DNA from 3 places in the Thioalkalivibrio sp. ALD1 genome. Region 2 is predicted to be linked to each of the others. Evidence: riboswitches for the same ligand, from Rfam matches in the RefSeq annotation. Region 2 holds a riboswitch; each other region holds the start of a gene.
What was found. A riboswitch is a leader RNA that binds a small molecule or an ion and turns the genes downstream of it on or off. The one in region 2 is predicted to bind cobalamin.
Positions count from the first base shown of each region.

Region 1 (4,405 bases), on a different contig from region 2:
GTCGAAGCTTTCTCCACCTGCTCGATAGTCGGCAAACTCGGCGTTTAGCACGGTCCCGTCAGCTTGTAAACGCCAGTGCCGCGACGGACGGATGGCGAGCGTTAGCTCTGCGCCTCGCGATTCTTGACGCCCGATCTGGCGTTGCTCGTCCGGATTTCCAGCGACTTCGGTAGTGAGATTGCGCTTGGCGATGTCGTAGAAAGCCAGGCTCCACTCCAGACGATCGTCCCAGGTCCTCTGTCGAAGTCCGGCTTCGACAGAGCGTGATCGCTCCAGGCGGTTACCTTCGGCCCCCGGGGAAAAGGTCACGGTGCTGCCGACGGGCTTGGCGCCGGTTGCATACTGGCCGTATGCCGTAAAACCCGCTGGCAAGTCCCAGACAATCCCCACACGCCCGGTGGTCGGGCGGTAATGTTCAACTGTACGTTCGCTCTCGCGAAGGTTCTCGCCATCCAGCCGGATCAGTTCATGGCGCAGCCCCCCAATCACGCTGACGCCGCCGCCCAACACAAGCCGGTTTTCGCCGAAGATTGCGTAGCGCTGGTTGACCGTACGGATGCCAGGTTCGAACGGGGAGTCCGAAAAATACAGCCCCGGATCGGGATTGTGTACGTCTACACGGTCCTGTCCAGCGTAGGGCGAGTTGTTGTGGTGTTCGAAGCGATTTCGACTCACCTCGGCGCCTACGCTGACGCGGTGAGGAAGACCGAAGAGGGTGTGTTCATGAATCGCTTCCAAGCGGTTTCCCACAAGGGCCTGATCATGAGCAATCTGGATCGGAACTGAACGTTCAATGGCGTCGTTCTCGGGGTCGTAGCTATAGGCCTCGATGTTCTTCCAGTTGCGTTTAGCCTCGTGGACGTAGACTTGATTGCGGAAAGTAAGCCGGTCGGTAGCGGCAAAGTCGGTATCGAAGCGGACCCAGTAGCCTTCCATGTCCATCTCGGCGTCGGAGACGTTGTAGTTGTTGCCGATTGTTCGATCGTCGATACCGCCATCGATGACAGGCAAACCAAAATTAGCCTCAATGTCATCGCGCATCCATTCACCGGAAAGCGTGAATTGCAGTCGGTCGGACGCGTCATACCGCAGGGATGCACTCAGGTTCTCGTAGTGCTCCCCTGTGCGGTCGGTCTCGCCATCGCGAGTCAGGATGCTGCCATCGATACGATACGAGAGACCGTCGATATCGGTCGGGCCACCGATGCCAGCGCCAATCCGATTCTCGCCAAACGAGCCGGCACCCAGCAGCAGATCCCCGGAGGTCCGGTCCGGATCCGGCCGGCGCGGCACGTAGTTTATGGCTCCGGCAATTGCCCCCTCACCATGGAGGACCGATGCCGGCCCGCGCAGGACCTCGACGCGGTCGTACATCCAGTTGCTACCAGGGCGGGCGAACATGCTTGGTTCGGCGACGCGCACTCCGTCGTACAGAATGGTGATGTCGTTTCCGGTGAATCCCCGGCTCGAGAATGAGGCCGGCGCACCTGGTGGGTTTCCTCCAGAGAAACCTCCTGCAGCTTCTACAGCCTCTCGAGTGTTGCGGACGCCACGAGCAAGTTGCTCTTCCGCGTCTATGATCGTTGCACTGGCCGGGAGTTCGTCGAGCGTGATACCCAGACGGCTTGCCGTGGGTGCAGAATCATCCAGGTTCAGTTCGCTACTGTATCGGGCCGCCTCGACCAACACAGTCGACAAACGAGTTTCGTCAGCGGGAGCCATCTGCGGGGCGCCAGCTAGTCCCACCGTCATCGCGAAAGTGATGTATTTCAGGCGGTGACACGGCTTGATAGTGCCGAGATGCGTCGTGCTCATGTTGCATGTGCTCCTTCACGGGTTCATTGACCAGTTGAGCGGGAGCAATACGAGGAAGCGCAAAACAGCACAGGGTTCTCGATAAATCGGAACCGTGCGGACGTGACAAGGCCTGGACCGAGTCCATCTGTTCCTCGTCGGTTGTGCCCCACGCACCACCAGACGGCCGGCCGAGCCACAGGTGTGGCGAGGCCTTACTCGTCGGGCCGGTATCCGGACTCGCGTGCGGGCGCAGGTTCACCCAGGCAGGCCGCCTTCCCACGGGCTGGGACCGCAGTGGCACTAATTGGCCTGTCTCTACACGCTCACCGTTGCGGGGGCAGTCCCGGGTTTGGCGCTTGCTGTAAACACAACCACCTCACCGGGTTCCCGTTTAACACCTTGACCTGAATGGCCAAGGGGCACCCGAGAGCGAGGCTTGGATGTTAGTGCAATACAGTGTCGGGTTCAAAGAATGGCGTGAGCAGCCCCAAACACAATGAGCGAGCTGTGTTCATGTAATTTTGCCGTGACGTCAGGCATTGCGATCGGGTTTTGTCGAATGACAAAAAAGACTCGACGCAGTGGGGGATCGAGATGCGACGTTGGGGGGAAGGTCAAGAAAATGGTGTCCCCGGCAGGATTCGAACCTGCGACCTGCCCCTTAGGAGGGGGCTGCTCTATCCAGCTGAGCTACGGAGACAATCGCGTCGCGAGTATAAGCGCGCGGCAGGATTCGCGCCAAAGGGGCGGGGCCTCGAAGTGGCTACTGCGACGGCCATTCGCGTGCATCCACGCGGTGGTGTGCCCAGGCGACAAAGTCCGCGACGGGGCAGTGGCCTTCCTCGGGTACGCCTGCGCCGCTGATCACGCGATACGTGACCTGACCATCGTCCCGTGCGAGGACCTTGCGTACACTCCAGGCGCCGTCCTGCGCACCATTGCTGTAGCACTGCCCGGACTGAATGTCGTCGAGCTCGATGGCATCCGGGTGCTCGTGATGACGCCGCGCCAGGAGATACAGACGCGCAAGGTCGTCTTCGGTCAGGTCGAGGTACAGATTGAGATCGCGCATCGCGTGCTCCAGATCGGCCTGGCTCATGCCCGAGCGCTCCAGTGCGCCGGATGGGTCTGTAGGCGAGGGCTCGCTCAGTCGCGCCAGGGCGGCCGGATAGCGGCGCCAGGGAAACGGGTAGTTGATCGCGACCGCGACCAGCAACATGACGGCCACACTGGAGAGGACCGGGTGCAGGATGAACAGTAGGCCCAGTTCTTCGACCGAGGCGCCGCCGATCACGGCATACAACGCCGTTGCACCCCCGGGAGGGTGCAGGCAGCGCAGGTAGTACATCGCATAGACAGTGAGACCGACCGCGAGCGCGGCCGCCACTAGCGGGTGATCCACCGCGTGTCGAACGGCGACCCCGACCATGGCAGCAATCGCGTGGCCACCGAGCACATTCCAGGGTTGCGAAAGCGCGGCCCGAGGTGCGGCGAAGAGCAGGACCGCGGTCGCCCCCAGAGAGGCCAGGATGAGGCCATTGATCCCGCTCTCGGTAACGGAAGCCGCGACTTCCAGTGAAAGGTACAGCCCGATCACCGCGCCCACCAGAGCGATCAGCTTGTCCTTGTGGTTGGTGGTGTCGAGAAAGTCGCCGAGAAAGAGGTCGCGTCCGATGCGCATGTCTAGGGTGGGCCTTGTAAGCTGAATTTTGCGTGTAGCTTTTTTTGTGTGTGGCGTTTCGGTCAAGCGGACGTTCGAATGTCAGGGATTTGGCTCCCTGCTTCCGCGTGCCCTTGCCGGTAGGGATGTTCGCCGACAGGGCTGATCGTGCGTAAACTCAGCAGTTTGCCTGTCAAGGGAGAAGCCGGCATGGAATGGGTGCTGATCGCGATTGTGGTGCTGCTCGTGGTCTGGGCGGTCTGGACGTACAACCGGCTGGTGACAGCGCGCAACCGCTACAAGAACGCGTTTGCCCAGATCGACGTCCAGCTGACGCGGCGCTACGACCTGATTCCCAACCTGGTGAAGGTCGCGGAACGCTACATGAGCCATGAACGCGACACGCTGGAGGCGGTGATCCAGGCGCGCAATCAGGCGATGGACCGCCTGAAGCAGGTGGGCGGGGACCCCACGAACACCGAGGCCGTGCGCCAGCTTTCCGGGGCCGAGCAGGGCCTGTCCGGCGCGTTGGGGCGGCTGTTCGCCCTGTCCGAGAACTACCCGGACCTGAAGGCGAACGAGAACATGATGCAGCTCTCCGAGGAGCTGACGAGTACCGAGAACCGGGTGGCCTTCGCGCGTCAGGGCTACAACGACGCCGTGATGCAGTACAACATCCTGCGCGAGATGTTCCCGAATACCCTGATCGCCAACAACTTCGCCTTCCGCCCGGCGCAATTGCTGGAGATCGAGGACCCGCAGAAGCGCGAGCCGGTCGAGGTCAACTTTTCCTAGGGACAGGGCATGAATTTCTTTGAACATCAGGACCGTGCCCAGCGGCGCACGCGCTTGCTGCTGGGCCTGTTCATGCTGGCCGTGCTGGCGATTGTGGTGGTGATGAACCTGATCGCGCTGGTGCTGTTCGGCCAGGCCCAGGCAACCGAACCG
Region 1 covers NZ_KB906242.1:218,679-223,083, forward strand. The annotation lists gene F623_RS0105665 (TonB-dependent siderophore receptor) at 1-1,815, opposite strand, end outside; cobalamin riboswitch at 2,002-2,239, opposite strand; tRNA gene F623_RS0105670 (tRNA-Arg) at 2,421-2,497, opposite strand; gene F623_RS0105675 (HPP family protein) at 2,561-3,478, opposite strand; gene F623_RS0105680 (LemA family protein) at 3,668-4,252, shown strand; gene F623_RS0105685 (M48 family metallopeptidase) at 4,262-4,405, shown strand, end outside.
Region 1: another riboswitch for cobalamin. It lies ahead of F623_RS0105665 (TonB-dependent siderophore receptor); the one in region 2 lies ahead of F623_RS0109285 (porin).

Region 2 (4,405 bases):
GGGCACGTGTCCGGGTGACCCCCGGCGTCGGCTTCGCCTCGGCCTGCACGGCCGGCGAGCTGGAGGCACTGGTCCGCGAGGTGCTGGCCGAGGCGCACGCCATGTTGCGGACGGGGGGCGGCGAGGCGGTCGTGACCCGGCAGCTGGCGGCCCCGGCGCACAAGGGCGACAGCCCGGTGCTGTTGACGGCCGCGCGCGACCTGGAGCTGGAGCCGGTGTTCGGGTCGGCGGCCGCGCTGGCCGAGCACGACGCTGCCCTGTCCACGGACTCCTCGCGCTCGCGTGCCGCCGCCGGGGTCGGTTCGGTGGCGGAGGCGGCGGCGCTGGCGGTGGCCGGCGACGGGGCGCGCCTGCTGCTGCCGCGGCGGCTCTCGGCACGGGCGAGCTGCGCGGTGGCCGTGCGGACGGTGAACGGGACAGACGGGAATTTCGAGGAGTTTTGATGACGGTTCATTTTGTCGGAGCGGGGCCCGGTGCGGCCGATCTGCTGACCTTGCGCGGGCGCGATCGTATCGCGGCCTGCCCGGTATGCCTTTATGCCGGTTCGCTGGTGCCGGAGGCGGTGCTGGAACATGCCCCGGAGGGGGCGCGCGTGGTCAACACCGCGCCGCTGACGCTGGACGCGATCATGGAGGAAATCGAACGGGCCCACGCGGCGGGTCAGGACGTGGCGCGGTTGCACTCCGGCGATTTGTCGGTTTACAGCGCGCTGGGGGAGCAGATCCGCCGGCTGGAGGCGGCCGGGATCGACTACAGCATCACGCCCGGCGTGCCGGCGTTCTCCGCTGCCGCCGCGACTCTGGGGCGGGAACTGACGGTGCCGGAGGTGGTGCAGTCGGTGGTGCTGACGCGTACGCCGGGACGGGCGTCCTCCATGCCGGAGCGCGAACGGCTGGCGAGCTTTGCCGCCACTGGGGCGACCCTCGCGATCCACCTATCGCTGCACAATATCGAGACCGTGGTCGAGGACCTGCGGCCGCACTATGGCTGCGACTGCCCGGTGGCGATCGTGTTTCGCGCCAGCTGGCCGGACGAGACCGTGGTGCGCGGTACGCTGGGGAATATCGCGGAACGGGCGCAGGCCCTGACCATGCGGCGCTCGGCGCTGATCCTGGTGGGCCCGGCTCTGGATCCGGGCGATTTCCGCGACAGTGCGCTGTACGACCCGGCGCATGTGCGCCGCTACCGTGGCATGGATGGCGACTGAGTGTCGGGCGGCTGATCGGGAAAGGGGCCGCCAAGCGGCGGCCCCGGGTGTCAGAGTGATTCAGCGACGGCGGTAGTTGTCGTGGCAGGCGAGGCACTGGTGGCGCACGCCGTTCAGGACCTCGGTTGCGCGCACCTGGAAGCTCTCGTCCTCCAAGTCGTCGGCCGCGTCGACTTTTCGTTGCAGCTCGGCCGTGGCCTCGCGGAATGCCGCCTTGTATGCGGAGAACTCCGGGTCCTCCCAGGCCTTGGGGAGCGCCCCCGGCTCGCCTTCACGAGCCGGTGTCTCCTTTGCGAACCAGGTTTCGATGTCGTCGCCCCTGCGCGCCAGTTCGCGGGCAAGGTCGGGCAGTTGCCCTGCGAATGGAGCGTCATAGCGCAAGATCTGCTCGATGCTCCGGTAGACGGCCGAATTGCCCTGCATGCTCTGCTGACGAAAGCGCTGGAAGGCCTCGCTGGCATCGACTCCGGCCGGATCGTCCAGGGTCTCCGCAAAGTCGTCGCCCCAGGGGCCCGGCATCGCGACGCTGACCTCGGCGGTGGCCGGGCCTGCCGCGGCAGCCAGTACCAGCACGGCGGTGAGGGCGGTGGTCAGAGCTTGATGGGTGGATTGCGTCCGTTTCATGGCGATTCTCCCTGTTCGTTCAGAAGCGGAACTGGTGCTGCAGGTGCAACTCCCAGTCCGAGGTGTCGGCGTCGCGGTCGAACCACATAAGCTGGGTCTTCTGCCGCTGACCTCGGTGGTACCAGTTCAGGCCGGCGCCCCATTCGCGCTGCCAGCGCTCGTCAGTGCCAAGGTCGTCGCCCGCGTCGTGGCGCAATACGGCGTGGCGCGCGGCGAACTCCAGTCCCTCCATTGGCAGTGATTGCGCCAGCTCCAGCTCCGCACCCAGGTCGTGGTAGCTCGCGGTCTGGTCTGGCGAGACGTCGCGCCGGAAAGCGGCCAGTGAGAGCGAGGTATGACCAAATTTGATTACGGCATCGGCCGTGGTGGTCACCCAGTCGGCGCGCTGGTTGTCCACGGTGTCTTCCACACCGCGGCTCCAGTCGCGCAGATGGTTACGGTTGGCGGCCTGTACGCCCACTCCCAGGGCGACGGTGCGCTCCACGGCTTGGCCCACCGTGGTGTTGTCACGCGGGACCATGCCGACCGGGGCCCATGCGCCGCGTGCGCTGAACAGATGGCCGGATGTGGAGGGGCGATCGTCGCGCTGATCCAGACGCCCGCGACCGTCAAACACGCCGATGGCCCATGCGCTGTCGTCGCCGGCGCCGCCCAGCAGGGCGATACCGGTGTCGCGGCCGGCCGGAACCTCGAACTGGTTGCCGGCGATGCTCAGTTCGGTGAACAGGCGGTTGGGTCCGCCGATATCCCGCGACAGGCCAAAGGGGACCGTAAACTGGCCAGCCCGCAGGCCCAGGTGTTCACCCAGTGCGTACTGCAACCAGATGTCGCGCATGGACAGCTCGCCGCTGCTGAAGTCCGGCTGCAGGCGGAAGCTCAGATCGGGGTGAACCAGAGTTCCCGAGGTGTCTAGCCAGGCACGGCGGACGTCGAATTCGCTGCTGGAACCGTCCGGGTCGCGGTTATAGCTGTAGCGGCCCTGGATCAGGGATCCAGGGTGACTTGAAGCCCGTCATCCGCGTCGCCGAACTCGAAACTGGCCTGCGCGGCGCCGACGCTTGCCGATGTTATCAGGCACAGCATGGACAGCGCCGGGACGGCATGCCGCACCGGCTGAAGTTGGGCATTTTTCATTGTTGTGGTGCTCCCTAGGCGCGCTACCCCGCACGCCGTGGATGAAACGACGCCGGAAGCTGGACAGGGAGCAGGGGAGGCCGGGCGATGCGAGCACGCCGGTCTGGCCCGCTCGGCCGCCCACCGCGGCGTCGGGTGTCCTCCAGGCCGGTCTCCGGACTCGCGGAGTGGATGCGCGATGCATCCAGGGCGGATCGCCTTCCCGCGGGCATCCCGGGGATGCACCGCAGTGGCATTGGATCCGCCCGTCTCCGCCTACCGTTGCGGGGGCAGTGCCGGCCTTGCGAATGTCGATTCGCGCACCGGCTTCCCGATTATCCCCGGCGACTGAACGCCGGGGCACCTGGAGAGAGGCGAACCGTAATTGAACGGTTTGAGGGGGTCAAGGTTGCCCGGGCATCCCGGGAAACGGTGTTTTGGGCGCAAACTCGGCTTCCCCTGGAGGCTGATAATTGATCCAGATCATCCCCGAGCCGGATTTTGATCGCGACCAGGTTCCCACGTCTGTAGGGTGGGTTTCAGGTGGTTTGGACCGAGTCTATATCGGTTCGCACCGATGCCCGCTTCTCAGATGTCCATTGCTCAAGGGAGACCTGTATGAAAACGCTTTCCGGATTCCGCATGACGGCGCTGGCGGCCTGCGCGGCCGTCGCATTCGGGGCGGCGGCACCGGCCGTGGCCGATACCGACTATTCCGAATACCGCGACGTGTTCGAGCCGCTGCCGGCGCTGCCGCCGATCCCGGCGGACAACTCGATGACCAAGGAGAAGATCGAGCTGGGCAAGATGCTGTTCTTCGAACCGCGGATCTCCAGCTCCGGCGTGATCTCCTGCGCGACCTGCCACAACCCGGCGCTGGGCTGGGCGGACCGCATCCCGCGCGCGGTCGGCCATGACGGCCAGGTCGGCGAACGCAACACCCCGACCGTGCTGAACTCCGGCTTCTTCACCGCGCAGTTCTGGGATGGCCGCGAGGACGATCTGGAAGGCCAGGCCCTGGGTCCGATCCAGGACGCGATCGAGATGGCGATGCCGCTGGAGGAGGCGATCGCGCGCCTGGAGGAGTTCAACGAGTACCAGGAGAAGTTCGAGGCTGCCTATCCTGACTATGACGGCGACAACGTGATCAATACCGACCACGTGGCCAAGGCCCTGGCGACCTTCCAGCGCACGCTGAACACCCCGAACTCGCCGCTGGATCGCTGGCTGGCCGGGGACGAGGGCGCGATGAGTGATCAGCAGATGCGCGGGATGAAGCTGTTCGCCGATAACGGCTGCGTGGCCTGCCACAGCGGGCCGGCGCTGACCGACAGCGGTTTCCATCGTATCCAGGTACCGGGCTCGGAGGACAAGGGCCGCTATCTGGTCACGGGCGATGAGGCCGACAAGTTCGCGTTCAAGACCCCGACGCTGCGCAATGTGGCGCTGACCTACCCCTAC
Region 2 covers NZ_KB906244.1:112,457-116,861, forward strand. The annotation lists gene F623_RS0109270 (cobalamin biosynthesis protein) at 15-443, shown strand; gene cobM (precorrin-4 C(11)-methyltransferase) at 443-1,207, shown strand; gene F623_RS0109280 (cytochrome c) at 1,268-1,831, opposite strand; partial or broken gene F623_RS0109285 (porin) at 1,851-2,965, opposite strand; cobalamin riboswitch at 3,093-3,327, opposite strand; gene F623_RS0109295 (cytochrome-c peroxidase) at 3,587-4,405, shown strand, end outside.

Region 3 (4,405 bases), on a different contig from region 2:
GTCAGCAGAATGCCGCCCCCGAGTGCCGAGGCGGGCAGGATCACGCGCTGGTCGTTGCCGAAGACCAGCCGGAGCATGTGCGGCACGATCAGCCCGACAAAGCCGACCGCGCCGACCTGCATGACCGCGGTGGCCGTGATCAGTGCCGCCGCGACGTAGATCGTCCACTCCACTGGCCGTACGGCCACGCCCAGCGCCGCCGCCTGCATCGGGCCGCGCGCCAGGACGTTCAGCGTCCGCCCCAGGGGCAGGGCCAGCAGCACGACCAGCACCAGCACACCCCAGGCGGGGTAGGGGTTGCGGGCGTGGGAGACATCGCCCATTAGCCAGTAGAGCATCCCGGGCAGCTCCGCGGTCGGGCTCACGGCGAGCAGGAAGCTGATCACCGCCCCCCAGCCGGCCGCCACGACCACGCCGGTCAGCAGCAACCGTGTTGGGGTCCAGCTGCCGGTGCCGTGCGCGAGGCCGAATACGATCACCGTGGACAGCAAGGCACCGGTGAAGGCGGCGACCGAGACCGAGAACATCGACAGGCCAGCGAGCATGGCCAGCAGCGCACCGACGGAAGCACCCCCGGACAGACCCAGCACATAGGGGTCGGCAAGCGGGTTGCGCAGCAACACCTGCATCAGGGCGCCAGCGACGCCCAGCAGCCCGCCGGCGGCGAACGCGGCCAGGGCGCGTGGCAGGCGCAGTTCCAGCACCAGGGTGCTGTGCAGGCGACTCCCTTCGCCCTGAATCACGGCGATCAGGTCCCCGGCAGGAATGGCGACACTGCCATAGGCCAGTGCGATCAGGATCGCGAGCAGCGACGCCGGGAGCAGGACCCCCGTGGCGAGGAGGAAGGAGCGGGTCACGAAGGGTCAGTCCGCCCGGCGCTGGCGGGCGCGTTCGAGTTCCTCGCACATCAGGCGGGTCCCTTCGGCAATCCGCGGGGTGTGACGCTGGAGCAGCGACGGCGGGATGAAGAACAGGTTGTCGCGCTGCACCGCGGTCATGTCCTCCCATTGTTCCCAGGCAATCACCCAGTCCGGCCGGTCTTCGCCCATGCCCCCGCCGATGATCACCTCCGGGTCGGCCTCGATCACGGCCTCGCGGTCCATGCGCGGCACCAGACGATCCAGGTGGCCGAACACATTCTTGCCCCCGCACAGGCGGATGGCCTCGCCGATCAGGTGATCGTCGTTGACCGTCATCAGGGGCTGTTCCCACACCTGGTAGAACAGCGGGACCGGGTCGCGGTCGGCATAGTCGAGCCGCAGCGTTTCGATCTCGTCGAGAAAGGCCTGTATCGCCGCTTCGCCGCGTTCCTCGGTACCGGCGAGCTGGGCCATACGCCGCATGCTGGAGGCGACGCCCTCGAAGCTGCGTGGTTCCGAGACATAGACGTTCATCCCCAGGTCGCGCAGGCGCTCGATCTGCGAGCTGGAATTGCCACTGCGCCAGGCCACCACCAGGTCCGGGTCCATTTCAACCACGCGTTCCAGGTCGATGCGGCTGTAGCCGCCGACCCGCGGGATCATCTCCGCCTCCGGCGGGAAATCGCTGTGCTGGGTGACGCCTACCAGCTTGTCTCCGGCACCGACGGCGAACAGGACTTCCGTGATGTGCGGGGCCAGGCTGACGATGCGTTCGGCGGGTCGGTCGAGTGTGACCTCCCGATCGTCATCGTCGGTCACTGTGATCGGTTCGGCCAGTGCCGGCGCCGTGCACAGGAGCGTGGCTACGAGGAAGGTCAGGTGGCGGTGGAAGACTTTGAAAGTCATTTAATATCCGTTGGTTGTCGAAAGAACATAACGTTAAAAATATGGAGCTTTTGGAGCGGCCTGCGGTCAGCGAAAGCGTCTCATCATAGCAGCAAGGGCAAGATGGTTTGGTGCCCAAATTGGCCGCGGGTGGCCTGACCGCGTATCATTGTTCGCTTTAGTCAGGTGCCTGCAGTGCGCAGGTGAAACGGGAAGCCGGTGCAAGTCCGGCGCTGCCCCCGCAACGGTAAGCGAGCGACCCAATGCTCGGCAGACTGGCCACTGGGGCCTGTGCCTGGGAAGGCGTCTGCCGATCGGCATCGCCCGACGCTCGCGAGCCCGGAGACCGGCCTGGCTGTGATTCATCCTGCGACCGTGCGGCGGGCAACGGTCGGGGGCGCAGGCGCCATCTCAGGCACCTGCTCCTTCGGTGTTTCGCCGTGCCGTCGTCTCGACGGAACCTCATGACGGCCCCAGTTCCCAACCAGGCAGAAGAGAATCCGAACGCGTTCGCCTCGGCCGAACGTGCGGCAGTCTATCGCGTGATCGGCGAGCGCCGGGACATGCGCCATTTTCGCCCCGACCCGGTGGACGTCGATACGCTGCGGCGGCTACTGGAGGCCGCGCACCAGGCGCCCAGCGTGGGGTACATGCAGCCCTGGCGCTTTCTGCGGGTGACAGACGCGCGGCTGCGCGATGCGCTGCACGGCCATGTAGCGGCGGAGCAGGCGCGTACGGCCGAGGCCTGCGGCGAGCGCGCCGCCGAGGTGCACCGGCTGAAGCTCGAAGGCATCCGCGATGCCGGCGAGCTGCTGGTGGTCGCCCTGACCGACGGGCGTGAACGCTACGTGCTGGGCCGGCGCACGATCCCGGAGATGGACCTGTGCTCCGCCGCCTGTGCGATCCAGAACCTGTGGCTGGCGGCCCGGGCCGAGGGGCTGGGCATGGGCTGGGTCTCCCTGTTCGACCCGGACTGGCTGGCCGGGGAGCTGGGAATGCCGGAAGGGGCCTGGCCGATCGCGATCCTGTGTCTGGGTCATGTGGATGCGTTCTATGAGCGGCCGATGCTGGAAACCGAGGGCTGGGATCAACGGCGGTCGCTGGACGAACTGGTGTTCGAGAATCGCTGGGAACAACGGGACTCAAGTGCGGATGCGCCGCGCACGGCTCGACGCCGCGCATGACCACCTTCGCCCTGCTGGTCGCCGCGCTGGTGCTGGATCGGCTGCTGGGGGACCCTCGGCGCGGCCATCCACTGGCTGGCTTCGGGATGCTGGCGGCCGGGGCGGAGCGGCGCGGCCACGCGGATTCGGTCTGGCGCGGCGGCTTCTGGGTACTGGTACTGGTCTTGCCCTTCGGGCTCGCGGCCTGGTGGCTGAGCCGCCTCCCGGGCGGCTGGCTGGTGGAGCTGGCCGTGCTGTGGCTGGCGCTCGGTGGGCGCGGGCTGGAGCAGCATGCCCGTCGCGTGGCTGATGCCCTTCAGGCCGGGGACCTTCCTGGCGCCCGACTGGCGGTCGGCATGCTGGTCAGCCGCGATACCTCCGAGCTGGACGCGTCGGGTGTTCGTGCGGCCACGGCGGAGTCGGTGCTGGAGAACGGCAACGATGCGGTGTTCGCGACGGTATTCTGGTTCCTGGTCGCGGGTGCGGCGGGTGTCGTGGTCTACCGGCTGGTGAACACGCTGGATGCGATGTGGGGCTACCGCACACCGCGCCATGCACGCTTCGGGCGGGTCGCGGCGCGGCTGGACGATATCCTGAACTGGGTTCCGGCACGCCTGACCAGCCTGGCCTATGCGCTGGCCGGGCAGACACGTACGGCGCTGCGCTGCTGGCGCGATCAGGGCACGCGCTGGAAGAGCCCGAACGCGGGGCCGGTGATGGCCGCCGGGGCGGGGGCGCTGGGGGTGACGCTGGGTGGCCCGGCACGCTATGCCGGGGGTACCGAGGACCGGCCGGTTCTCGGTGCCGGCGCCGCCCCGGGCCCGAGCACGATCGACGGCGCACTGCAGCTGGTCGATCGCGCGCTGGCGATCTGGCTGGTGGCCATCGCAACAGGAGTGCTGATTCTTGTATTCGTCTAACGCCACAACCGAATCCGTGAACGGGCCGCTGGAGCAGGTCCACGGGGGCGGTGTGCGTGCGGCGGCCGTGCATTACGGAATCCCCGTGGCGCAGTGGCTGGACCTGTCCACGGGCATCAACCCGCAGGGTTATCCAGTAGGGCCAGTCCCCGCCGAGGTCTGGCAACGCCTGCCGGAGGACGAGGACGGGCTGGAGGCGGCGGCCCGTGCGTACTACAGCGCTGAATCGCTGCTGCCGGTCGCCGGTTCCCAAGCGGCGATCCAGGCGCTGCCAAGGCTGCGCGCGGGGCGTGCGCGGGTCGGGGTACTGGAGCCGAGCTACAACGAGCACGCCCGAGCCTGGCGCGCGGCCGGACACGAAGTGGTCGCGGTGAGCGAAGACGAGCTCGCGGGGGCGGCGGCCACGCTGGACGTACTGGTGCTGGTCAATCCGAACAACCCCACCGCCGTGTATTTCGACCTCGAGACGCTGCTCGACTGGCACCGCACGCTTGCCGCGCGCGGTGGCTGGCTGGTGGTGGACGAGGCCTTCATGGACACCACGCCCGAACGGAGCCTGGCCGGATATACGCCGCGC
Region 3 covers NZ_KB906242.1:186,327-190,731, forward strand. The annotation lists gene F623_RS0105510 (iron ABC transporter permease) at 1-857, opposite strand, end outside; gene F623_RS0105515 (cobalamin-binding protein) at 864-1,766, opposite strand; cobalamin riboswitch at 1,913-2,115, shown strand; gene bluB (5,6-dimethylbenzimidazole synthase) at 2,210-2,929, shown strand; gene cbiB (adenosylcobinamide-phosphate synthase CbiB) at 2,926-3,828, shown strand; gene cobD (threonine-phosphate decarboxylase CobD) at 3,845-4,405, shown strand, end outside.
Region 3: another riboswitch for cobalamin. It lies ahead of bluB (5,6-dimethylbenzimidazole synthase); the one in region 2 lies ahead of F623_RS0109285 (porin).